3 regions of the Vibrio celticus genome follow, and region 1 is predicted to be linked to each of the others. Evidence: predicted binding sites of a transcription regulator. Region 1 holds the regulator's gene; each other region holds the start of a gene.
The links. The regulator CRP, encoded in region 1, controls carbon source genes, mostly activating them, when cyclic AMP is high. The targets are predictions, from matches to a motif close to TGTGANNNNNNTCACA.
Positions count from the first base shown of each region.

Region 1 (3,169 bases):
GGGTTGTCATGTCCGCTAAACATCCAATTATTGCGGTGACGGGTTCATCTGGAGCCGGCACCACCACCACCTCAGAAGCCTTCCGTAAAATGTTCAATATGATGGACGTGAAGGCAGCTTGGGTTGAAGGGGATAGTTTCCATCGCTTCACTCGCCCAGAGATGGATGTCGAGATCCGTAAAGCGCGCGAGCAAGGTAAGCACATCAGCTACTTTGGTCCACAAGCCAACGACTTTGGTGCGCTAGAAGAGTTCTTCCGTAAATACGGTAACGAAGGTACAGGTAAAGTACGAAGCTACCTGCACACCTTCGATGAAGCCGTGCCTTACAATCAAATGCCGGGCACCTTTACGCCATGGCAGGAGATCCCTGAAAATTCCGATGTGATGTTTTACGAAGGCCTGCACGGTGGTGTGGTTGATGGCGACATTAACGTTTCTCAACACGTCGATTTGCTGATCGGCATGGTACCTATCGTAAACCTAGAGTGGATTCAAAAATTCGTTCGTGACACCCGCGATCGTGGCCATTCACGCGAAGCCGTAATGGACTCCATTGTTCGTTCGATGGATGATTACCTTAACTACATTACCCCACAATTTTCGCGAACTCACATCAACTTTCAGCGTGTTCCAACCGTAGATACATCGAACCCACTCAACGCCAAAGGGATTCCAAGTTTAGACGAAAGCTTCGTAGTTATACGTTTGCGTGGCATCAAAAACGTCGATTTCCCCTACCTTCTGGCTATGATTGATGGCTCGTTTATGTCTCGTCATAACACGCTAGTGGTGCCAGGCGGCAAGATGAGTTTTGCTATGGAGCTCATTGTGAGGCCAATCCTGCAACAACTCATCGAAACCGGAAAAATAGGTTAACAAAACGACATTCTGGTTGATTACTTTTCATACCGTGATCATGTGCACAATTTTGCGTAAAAAATCGTAGCTTGGTCACGATTAAAATCAAGAAATAGTACCTGAAAAAGGATACTATTCTTAAACGAAACACAAGATAGCTTGCAGCACTCAACGAGTGCTCTTATCCTACAAGTCAATCCAGGCTTAGCTAAAATACGGAAAGCGGCAAGCATACCCTGCAGAGGAAGTGAGATATTATGGTTCTAGGTAAACCTCAAACCGATCCAACATTAGAGTGGTTCCTTTCACACTGTCATATTCATAAGTACCCTTCAAAAAGTACTTTGATTCATGCTGGTGAAAAGGCAGAAACCTTGTACTACATCGTTAAAGGTTCTGTGGCAGTTCTTATCAAAGACGAAGAAGGTAAGGAAATGATTCTTTCTTACCTAAACCAAGGCGACTTCATCGGTGAGCTTGGCTTGTTCGAAGAAGACCAAGAGCGTACAGCTTGGGTTCGTGCTAAATCTCCTTGTGAAGTAGCTGAGATTTCTTTCAAGAAATTCCGTCAACTTATCCAAGTGAACCCAGATATCCTAATGCGCCTTTCAGCGCAAATGGCAAACCGTCTACAAGTAACTAGCCAAAAGGTTGGTGACTTAGCGTTCCTTGACGTAACAGGTCGTATCGCTCAAACGCTACTAAACCTAGCGAAACAGCCAGATGCAATGACTCACCCTGATGGCATGCAAATCAAGATCACTCGTCAAGAGATTGGCCAGATCGTTGGTTGTTCTCGTGAGACAGTTGGTCGTATCTTGAAGATGCTAGAAGAGCAGAACCTAATTTCTGCACACGGTAAAACTATCGTGGTATACGGCACTCGTTAATCTCGATTAACTGAGCCAAAAATTTGAAAGCCACCAAATGCGAGTTTGGTGGCTTTTTTGTTTTCTTAAGATCTATAGAGCAGATACGTGATGCGAATAGAACACCTACAGCTTCCAAGCACAAACTGTCTCGAAGCGAAGCGTACTCGAATCTCTAGGACAAAATCCGTGCTCGTATCTTTCTTTAACCGTTGGTGCTCTCAAAGATTTTGTCAGCTGATGCTGCAACAAAACCGGTGTAAAGCTCACCGTTGGCCATCGCATAACGCTTAGCGAACTCATAGAAGCCCCCAGGAATCATCTCATTGCCTTCAACAAATGAAACTGGGACTTTGTCTGCCATTGTTGATGATTGCTCTAATAAGACCTCTGGAGAGCCTTTAACCTGACCGCCAGATGCATTGATCGTGAAGCCCGACTCGCTCAAGTAGTCATTCACCGCCTGTACTTCATCGAAGTTATTTAGCTGATTCACACTCACCGTAAAGTGGTTTGCACCGTATCCATGAGCTGCTAGCCAAGACGCGTATTCACTCTCTTTTGCAAGCACTTGGAAATCAGCGAAGCTCAAACCCCATAGACGACCGCCAAACAAGAACTCATGACCTTGAAGTTTGGTTGCGTCGACTTGCTCAACCAACTTCGCAACGATCTGTTGCAAGTCACTTGAACACTCTTCTACCTTCAATTCACTAATGAACACTTTTGGCTGCTTCGGGTCTGGGTGCTCGTAGTGTTTAGCCACTAGCTTCTTGCTCTCAAACAGGTAGTCGCCACACGCCTTGTAACCCAGTTCCAGGAAAGGCTTAGCTAGTGTTTCAATACCGAGAGGGGCAACATTAAAAGTACGCAGTGCAATATGGTCGTTGATCAGCGCTTCATCTTCTTTCAGCAAGTGATGCACTTTCTCAGCCGATGGACACAGCCTGTGAATGTAATCGTCCCATAGTGATTTAAAGAGTAGATCGGGCGTCATGGTGACTCCTTGTCAGAGGTTCTAGCAAGCTAGTAATTTGGATTAGAGAGGGAGAAGCTGAGACACAGAGTCAGCAGCCATCAGCCTGTGACATACTTGTTCTATTATTATCTACCGCCCAATCTAGGTGTCGGACGTGGTGGAAAAGGGAAGTGATAACACCACCTCCCTCTTTCAAGCTTAACGCATGAGCCTAAGACTCATTAGCCTAAATTAAAGCTCAATACCTGGGCTAAACGTTGCTGGAAGTTGAGTTTCACCGCCTTCCATTGAAGCCATAGGATAAGCACAGTAGTCCGCCGCATAGTAAGCACTTGGGCGTAGGTTGCCTGAAGCACCCGGACCACCAAATGGTGCATCACCACTTGCGCCTGTTAGCTGACGGTTACGGTTAACAATACCCGCACGGATATGGTCAACGAAGTATTCCCATTCAGAATCAT
Region 1 is NZ_AP025463.1:299,293-302,461, reverse strand. It holds gene OCV19_RS01350 (phosphoribulokinase) at 9-878, shown strand; gene crp (cAMP-activated global transcriptional regulator CRP) at 1,118-1,750, shown strand; gene OCV19_RS01340 (DUF1338 domain-containing protein) at 1,935-2,726, opposite strand; gene astD (succinylglutamate-semialdehyde dehydrogenase) at 2,940-3,169, opposite strand, start outside.

Region 2 (3,169 bases), 340 kb from region 1:
GCCAGCAATTGTTGCTGCCATCAGGTTAGATAGAGTACCAGCAATTACCGCTTTAACACCCATACGTGCGATGTCGTGGCGACGGCTTGGTGCAATACCACCTAGACCACCTAGAAGAATCGCAATTGAAGAAAGGTTTGCGAAACCACATAGTGCGAATGCGATGATAGCTTGAGTCTTCTCAGACATCACTTGACCAGTTGCTGCAACAACTTGAGCGTTTTCACCAACGTATGGTACGAAGTTTAGGTATGCAACGAATTCGTTAACAACTGTCTTCTGACCAATGAAAGAACCAGCGATAGTTGCTTCTTCCCATGGAACACCAATGATGAATGCTAGCGGTGCGAAGATCCAACCTAGAAGAAGTTCTAGAGTTAGGTTTTCCATACCGAACCAACCACCGATGCCACCTAGGATACCGTTGATTAGAGCAATTAGACCGATGAATGCTAGTAGCATTGCACCAACGTTAAGTGCTAGTTGTAGACCAACTGATGCGCCACCTGCTGCTGCGTCGATAACGTTAGCTGGTTTGTCATCGCCACCGTCCATTTCGTCAGCGATGTTGTCGTCTGGCGTATCTGTTTCAGGCTTGATGATTTTAGCGAATAGTAGACCACCAGGTGCTGCCATGAATGACGCTGCAACTAGGTACTCTAGAGGTACACCCATAGATGCGTAACCTGCTAGTACACCACCAGCTACAGAAGCCAAACCACCACACATTACTGCGAATAGTTCAGAGTTAGTCATTTTAGGAACAAATGGACGAACAACTAGAGGTGCTTCAGTTTGACCAACGAAGATGTTTGCTGCTGCAGACATAGACTCGGCGCGAGAAGTACCTAGAGCTTTCTGAAGACCACCACCAAGAACTTTGATTACAATTTGCATAACACCAATGTAGTAAAGTACAGAGATAAGTGCAGAGAAGAAAATCAGAGTTGGTAGTACTTGGAAAGCAAAGATGAAACCGATACCGTCAACTGAAAAGTTAACTAGGCTGCCGAATAGGAAACCAGTACCGTCTTTACCGTAGTCGATCACGTTTGCTACACCAGCAGAGAAACCTGCAAGTAGATCACGACCCCAAGGGATGTAAAGTACGAATGCACCAAGTGCGAATTGGATAGCGAAAGCGCCACCCACTGTTCTTAGATTAATAGCTTTGCGGTTGTCAGATAGTAGTACTGCGATTGCGATCAGTGCAACCATTCCGACTAGGCTCATAAACAGGCTCATAGTTTATGACTTCCTTATTAGTTATTTATTGGCGTGTTACAAAATGGGGCTATAAAGCGGAGGCAATTATACTCATGCGACCACTAATAAAGTAATGCCGTCCTCACACTTTCGTAGAAGATTCATGTACCATTCACACGCAAATGTGAGCCAAATCACAAGCTCAGTGCAATTTACGCAAACGATAAACAAAAACCTTCGGTTTTATTCACATATACCGAATGCGCGATGGCTATTTTGCCAAATTTGCGCTGCAATCGATTGCTTTGGCTCTTTTCTAAGCAAAAAAAGTTCATTTAAGATCGTAACTAAATATTTGGAATGATTAACATTTCCTTGGTTTCCATACAGGGGCATGTCCGGAGCATCCGTTTCCAATACCAGACATTCAAGGGGCAATTTTGCCATGGTTGTGCGTGTTTTTTGCGCTCTCGGGTAAGTTATCGTTCCACCGACGCCAATATAGAAACCGAGCTTGATCCACGCTAAAGCTTGCTGTTCACTCCCTGAAAAGCCGTGAATCACACCACCTAAGGTGAACTTATGCTGCTTTATTAGCTCGATAAGTCGGTTATAAGACTTCCTCTCATGGATGATTAAAGGCAGCTCAAACGCCTTGGCAAGTTCCATTTGTTGGATGAAAAAGCGCTCTTGTTTCTCTCGTTCAACGTCCACAAAAAAGTCGAGCCCGCACTCACCTATCGCGACACATTGGCTGTTTTTTGAAGAGAGTAATTGGCGAAGTTCCGAAAATTGTTCGTCATTGGCCTGCTCTAAAAAGTAAGGATGGAAGCCTAATGCATAGTAAACATTGGGGTGAGATTGAGCGATTTCATCGAGCTTCCTCCAGTTACTTTGGCCAATAGAAGGGATGATTAACTTCTCGACTTGAGCTTGCTTTGCTTCTTTAAGATAGCCATCAATACTTTGATCAAGTGTAGTTCCCTGATCAATTACAATATGTTGCTCAAACGCCTCAAAATCCGCATGGCAATGAGTATCAAACAGCGGAAAGTCACTTATTTGCTGTGTCATCTTCCCTACTCTCTGTTTGTTTCCCTTGAGGATCACGACGATAAGCAACACAACTGCGCTTGTTCTCAGGCATTAAGCCAAGCTCTTCACACCACTTATCGTATTTCCTAACCCAAGCTTTTATCCAACCCAACATAACTGCTTCTAACCTCAGCCTTTAAACCTCAAATAAAACGCATTAAAAAACGCCTATTGCAGAACAATAGACGTTTTTGTTTAACTCGAATAGATCGCGGAGAAATTAGTGCTCGCGCGTCGCTCGGAACTGAACTTCAGGGAAGCGTTCAGAAGCAAGGTTCAAGTTCACCATAGTTGGTGCGATGTAAGACAGGTTGTCACCGCCATCTAGCGCAAGGTTAGATTGGTTCTTACGTTTGAATTCTTCTAGTTTCTTAGCGTCATCACATTCAACCCAGCGAGCTGTTGCAACGTTAACACCTTCGTAGATAGCTTCTACGTTGTATTCCGCTTTCAAGCGCGCTACAACCACGTCGAACTGAAGCACACCAACCGCACCAACGATCAGGTCGTTGTTCTGCATAGGACGGAATACTTGTACTGCGCCCTCTTCTGAAAGCTGCACTAAGCCTTTTAGAAGTTGCTTCTGCTTCAGTGGATCGCGTAGACGGATACGACGGAATAGCTCAGGTGCAAAGTTAGGAATACCAGCGAACTTAAGGCTCTCACCTTGAGTAAAGGTATCACCAATCTGGATAGTACCGTGGTTATGTAGACCGATAATATCACCCGCGTATGCTTTCTCAGCACGAGCACGGTCACCCGCCATGAAGGTTACCGCATCAGAGATACTTACACTCTTACCAGTACGAACATGGTTCATCTTCATACCTTGGTTGTAAGTACCCGACACGATACGCATGAATGCGAT
Region 2 is NZ_AP025463.1:636,263-639,431, reverse strand. It holds gene OCV19_RS03095 (NupC/NupG family nucleoside CNT transporter) at 1-1,245, opposite strand, end outside; gene OCV19_RS03090 (TatD family hydrolase) at 1,450-2,280, opposite strand; gene OCV19_RS03085 (DUF5363 family protein) at 2,261-2,416, opposite strand; gene prfC (peptide chain release factor 3) at 2,522-3,169, opposite strand, start outside.
Region 2: the regulator CRP is predicted to act here: its motif matches at 1,390-1,405, upstream of OCV19_RS03095 (NupC/NupG family nucleoside CNT transporter).

Region 3 (3,169 bases), on a different replicon from region 1:
TGCCTCTGACGAGTGCTCCTTTGAGACAAAGCGCGCCACATCGTCGTAGGGGTTATGGTCAACATTTCCCGAAGGCTCTTCATTTTGAGAGTAATTGACATGCTGGCAAAGGATGTAACCAGAATGCGCTTCGCCTGTCGCTATCCAGACCACACCGTTGTTACTTTGTGGTTGTAAGCGCTGATAATGGGAAGCGAATTGATAGTCCTTGGCATGATTAACCCATCGAGCATCGATCATCGCTAATTTGCGACGGCATCGACTCGCGATATGGTCAACATGATCATAGAAAGTCTTTGGATTGATCTCTAATTTTCTGCAGATTTCACGTACGGAATAACCCATGAACAATAAGCCCATGAGGTTCTCTTGAAACTGAAGTTTTTTATTGGATCCAGACCATTTATCAACGAAGGTTGATTGGCAGTCTTTGCATCGATAACGTTGCCTGTCACCGCTGTAACCGAAGGCATGGTAAAGATGTTTGTGGGTATGAACCGATAGGCCAAAGTTATCGCAATCATCATTGCGGCAAGCAGGAAGGCCATCGCTGTGAAGTTGTCGCAGGCGATGAAGTTCGCTTAACACTTCACGATTGTTAAGTAAGGGGGGGAAAGCTCCACATTCACGACAAACCATCGCTGGACGCTTAGGGTTCGCGTGTTGCAAAACATACCGTTTTGCATCGCTCAAGCCAAAGTTGTCACACGCCAATGTTTTACAAAAGTTGAGTTGCAAACCATCCGCATCTTTTGGCAGCTTGTCGTTAGACACGATCTCCCCCTCGGGATTATTTGAGCAGCCAAGCGAGCCTGGCTGCGGGGTAACGCTTTTCAATGTATCTTTTATCAAATCGTTAGATGTTGATTGCTGTCTCTAGAGCAACTTTCATCATGTCGTTGAAAGACTTTTGACGCTCTTCAGAACTTAGTTTTTCACCACGGATGATGTGGTCAGATACTGTTAGGATGGTTAGTGCTTTAGCACCAAGGTCTGCAGCAACGCCGTAGATACCAGCCGCTTCCATATCAACACCTAGGATGCCTAGCTTTTCCATTTTTTCGAAAAGGTCAGCTTCTGGAGTGTAGAAAAGGTCTGCAGAGAATACGTTACCAACTTTAACTGGAACTTCTTGTGCACGAGCTTGGTTTACTGCTTCTTCTAGAAGACCGAAATCAGCGATAGCAGCGAAGTCGTGGTTGTTGAAACGAATACGGTTTACTTTTGAGTCAGTAGATGCACCCATACCGATAACAACGTCCATTAGTTTAACGTCGTCACGTACTGCGCCACAGCTACCTACGCGAATTACGTTTTTCACTCCGAACTCAGCGATTAGCTCGTGTACGTAGATGCAGCATGATGGGATACCCATACCGTGGCCCATGACAGAAACTTTCTTACCTTTGTAAGTGCCTGTGTAGCCAAACATGTTGCGAACGTCACAAACTTGCTTCACGTCATCAAGGAATGTTTCTGCAATGTATTTTGCGCGAAGCGGGTCGCCCGGCATAAGTACTGTTTCTGCGAAATCACCAGCTTGAGCATTAATATGAGGTGTAGCCATGGTCGTTCTCCAAAGTTTAAACGGTAATTATAAGAACAGGATTTAATCAATTACCGATTCTGTTGAATTGAATTCGTTTTGTTGAGGCAATATTAGCGAGTTAGAACGTGGCTCCATGAGACTTTAGTCACAAAACAGGTCCGTCATTATAGTTTTATTAATATTGATAACCAAATCTGTTGAAAGCGTAAAGGCAATCGATTTTGTATGGGTTAATTGCAAGCGAATGAGAGGAAAAGGCTTACATATAAACTTGTTGCCTATCAGTTTCGAGACAACAATACGTTGTAGAGACGTTAGATCAGAGATAATCTAAACTTTGATAAAAGACAAACCAAGGATTTGTATGTCGCATTGCGCTAACTCGACGCCTTTACCGTCAATGAAAACACGACTCCACAGGGCGGCGTCGCTTGTTGTAAGAACTACTTTGCTTGCCAGCGGGATAGCTTCATCGTGGGTGTCTGCTGCAACCTTTCAATTGCCACCTACAGAAAGCCGCATTGTGGGCAGAATCCAGCAGCATGAAGTGGCGGCGGGCGAAACCTTGGCCATCATTGCCAAGCAATACGATATTGGTTTTCTCTCTTTAATGGCAGCCAACAAAGGGGTGGACCCTTTTCTTCCCGCGGAAGGCTATGTGTTAAGCATTCCAAGCCGCTTGATTTTGCCTGACACTCCGAGAAAGGGGATCGTCATCAATCTTGCTGAGTTAAGGTTGTATTACTTTGAGCCCGAGAAAAATCAGGTGCATGTTTTCCCTGTCGGCATCGGTCGAGTGGGGCGCGATACTCCCGAGATGATCACCAAGATAAGCCAAAAAAGGCCGAATCCAACATGGACGCCGCCAAATTCAATTCGCAAAGAGTATCTTGAAAAGGGCATTGAATTACCGAGAGTGGTTCCCGCAGGGCCAGAAAACCCATTGGGTGAGTACGCTTTGAGACTTGCTTATGGCGCTGGCGATTATTTGATCCATGGTACTAACAAAGACTTTGGAATAGGTTTACGAGTTAGCTCTGGTTGTATCCGAATGGAACCTAAAGATATTGAGTGGCTATTTGAGCAAGTGAACCGTGGTGAACAGGTCACTATTATCAATGAGCCGATTAAGGTGTCATTAGAACCAGATAGAAGTGTGTTTGTTGAAGCGCACGAACCATTAACTCGAAGTGACGGCTCAAAGAAATCATTACAGATCCCTGTGGAACTAAAATGGTGGCTTGAAGACGCAGAACTGCCAAATTCAAAGGCGAAAGCGGTTATCTTTGCTCAAAACGGCGTGCCTGTAGAGATAGCACCACCTGTGATTGAGTTTTAATTCGATGGCCTCTTCTGTAACAGGGGGCGGTTTTATCTTGTCTACTCGCATTAGTACCTTCTACTCGAATTAGTATCGCCCAAAAAAAAGCACCACATCCGATAAGAAGTGGTGCTGTCTATATACTGCTTTTTGCGACTTATTTAATTTACAGCTTAATCGCGATTAGATCTCAAACTACTTAGTGTAAGACTCAGCGATGTTATCGATGCGTTCGTTAGCACGATCCGCTTCTTCTTTCGCTGCCATAGCGGCTGCTTCTGCTTCTTGAGCCTTCATTT
Region 3 is NZ_AP025464.1:1,770,262-1,773,430, forward strand. It holds gene OCV19_RS23730 (lactate dehydrogenase) at 1-774, opposite strand, end outside; gene deoD (purine-nucleoside phosphorylase) at 857-1,567, opposite strand; gene OCV19_RS23740 (L,D-transpeptidase family protein) at 1,914-2,888, shown strand; gene OCV19_RS23745 (Lpp/OprI family alanine-zipper lipoprotein) at 3,066-3,169, opposite strand, start outside.
Region 3: the regulator CRP is predicted to act here: its motif matches at 1,684-1,699, upstream of deoD (purine-nucleoside phosphorylase).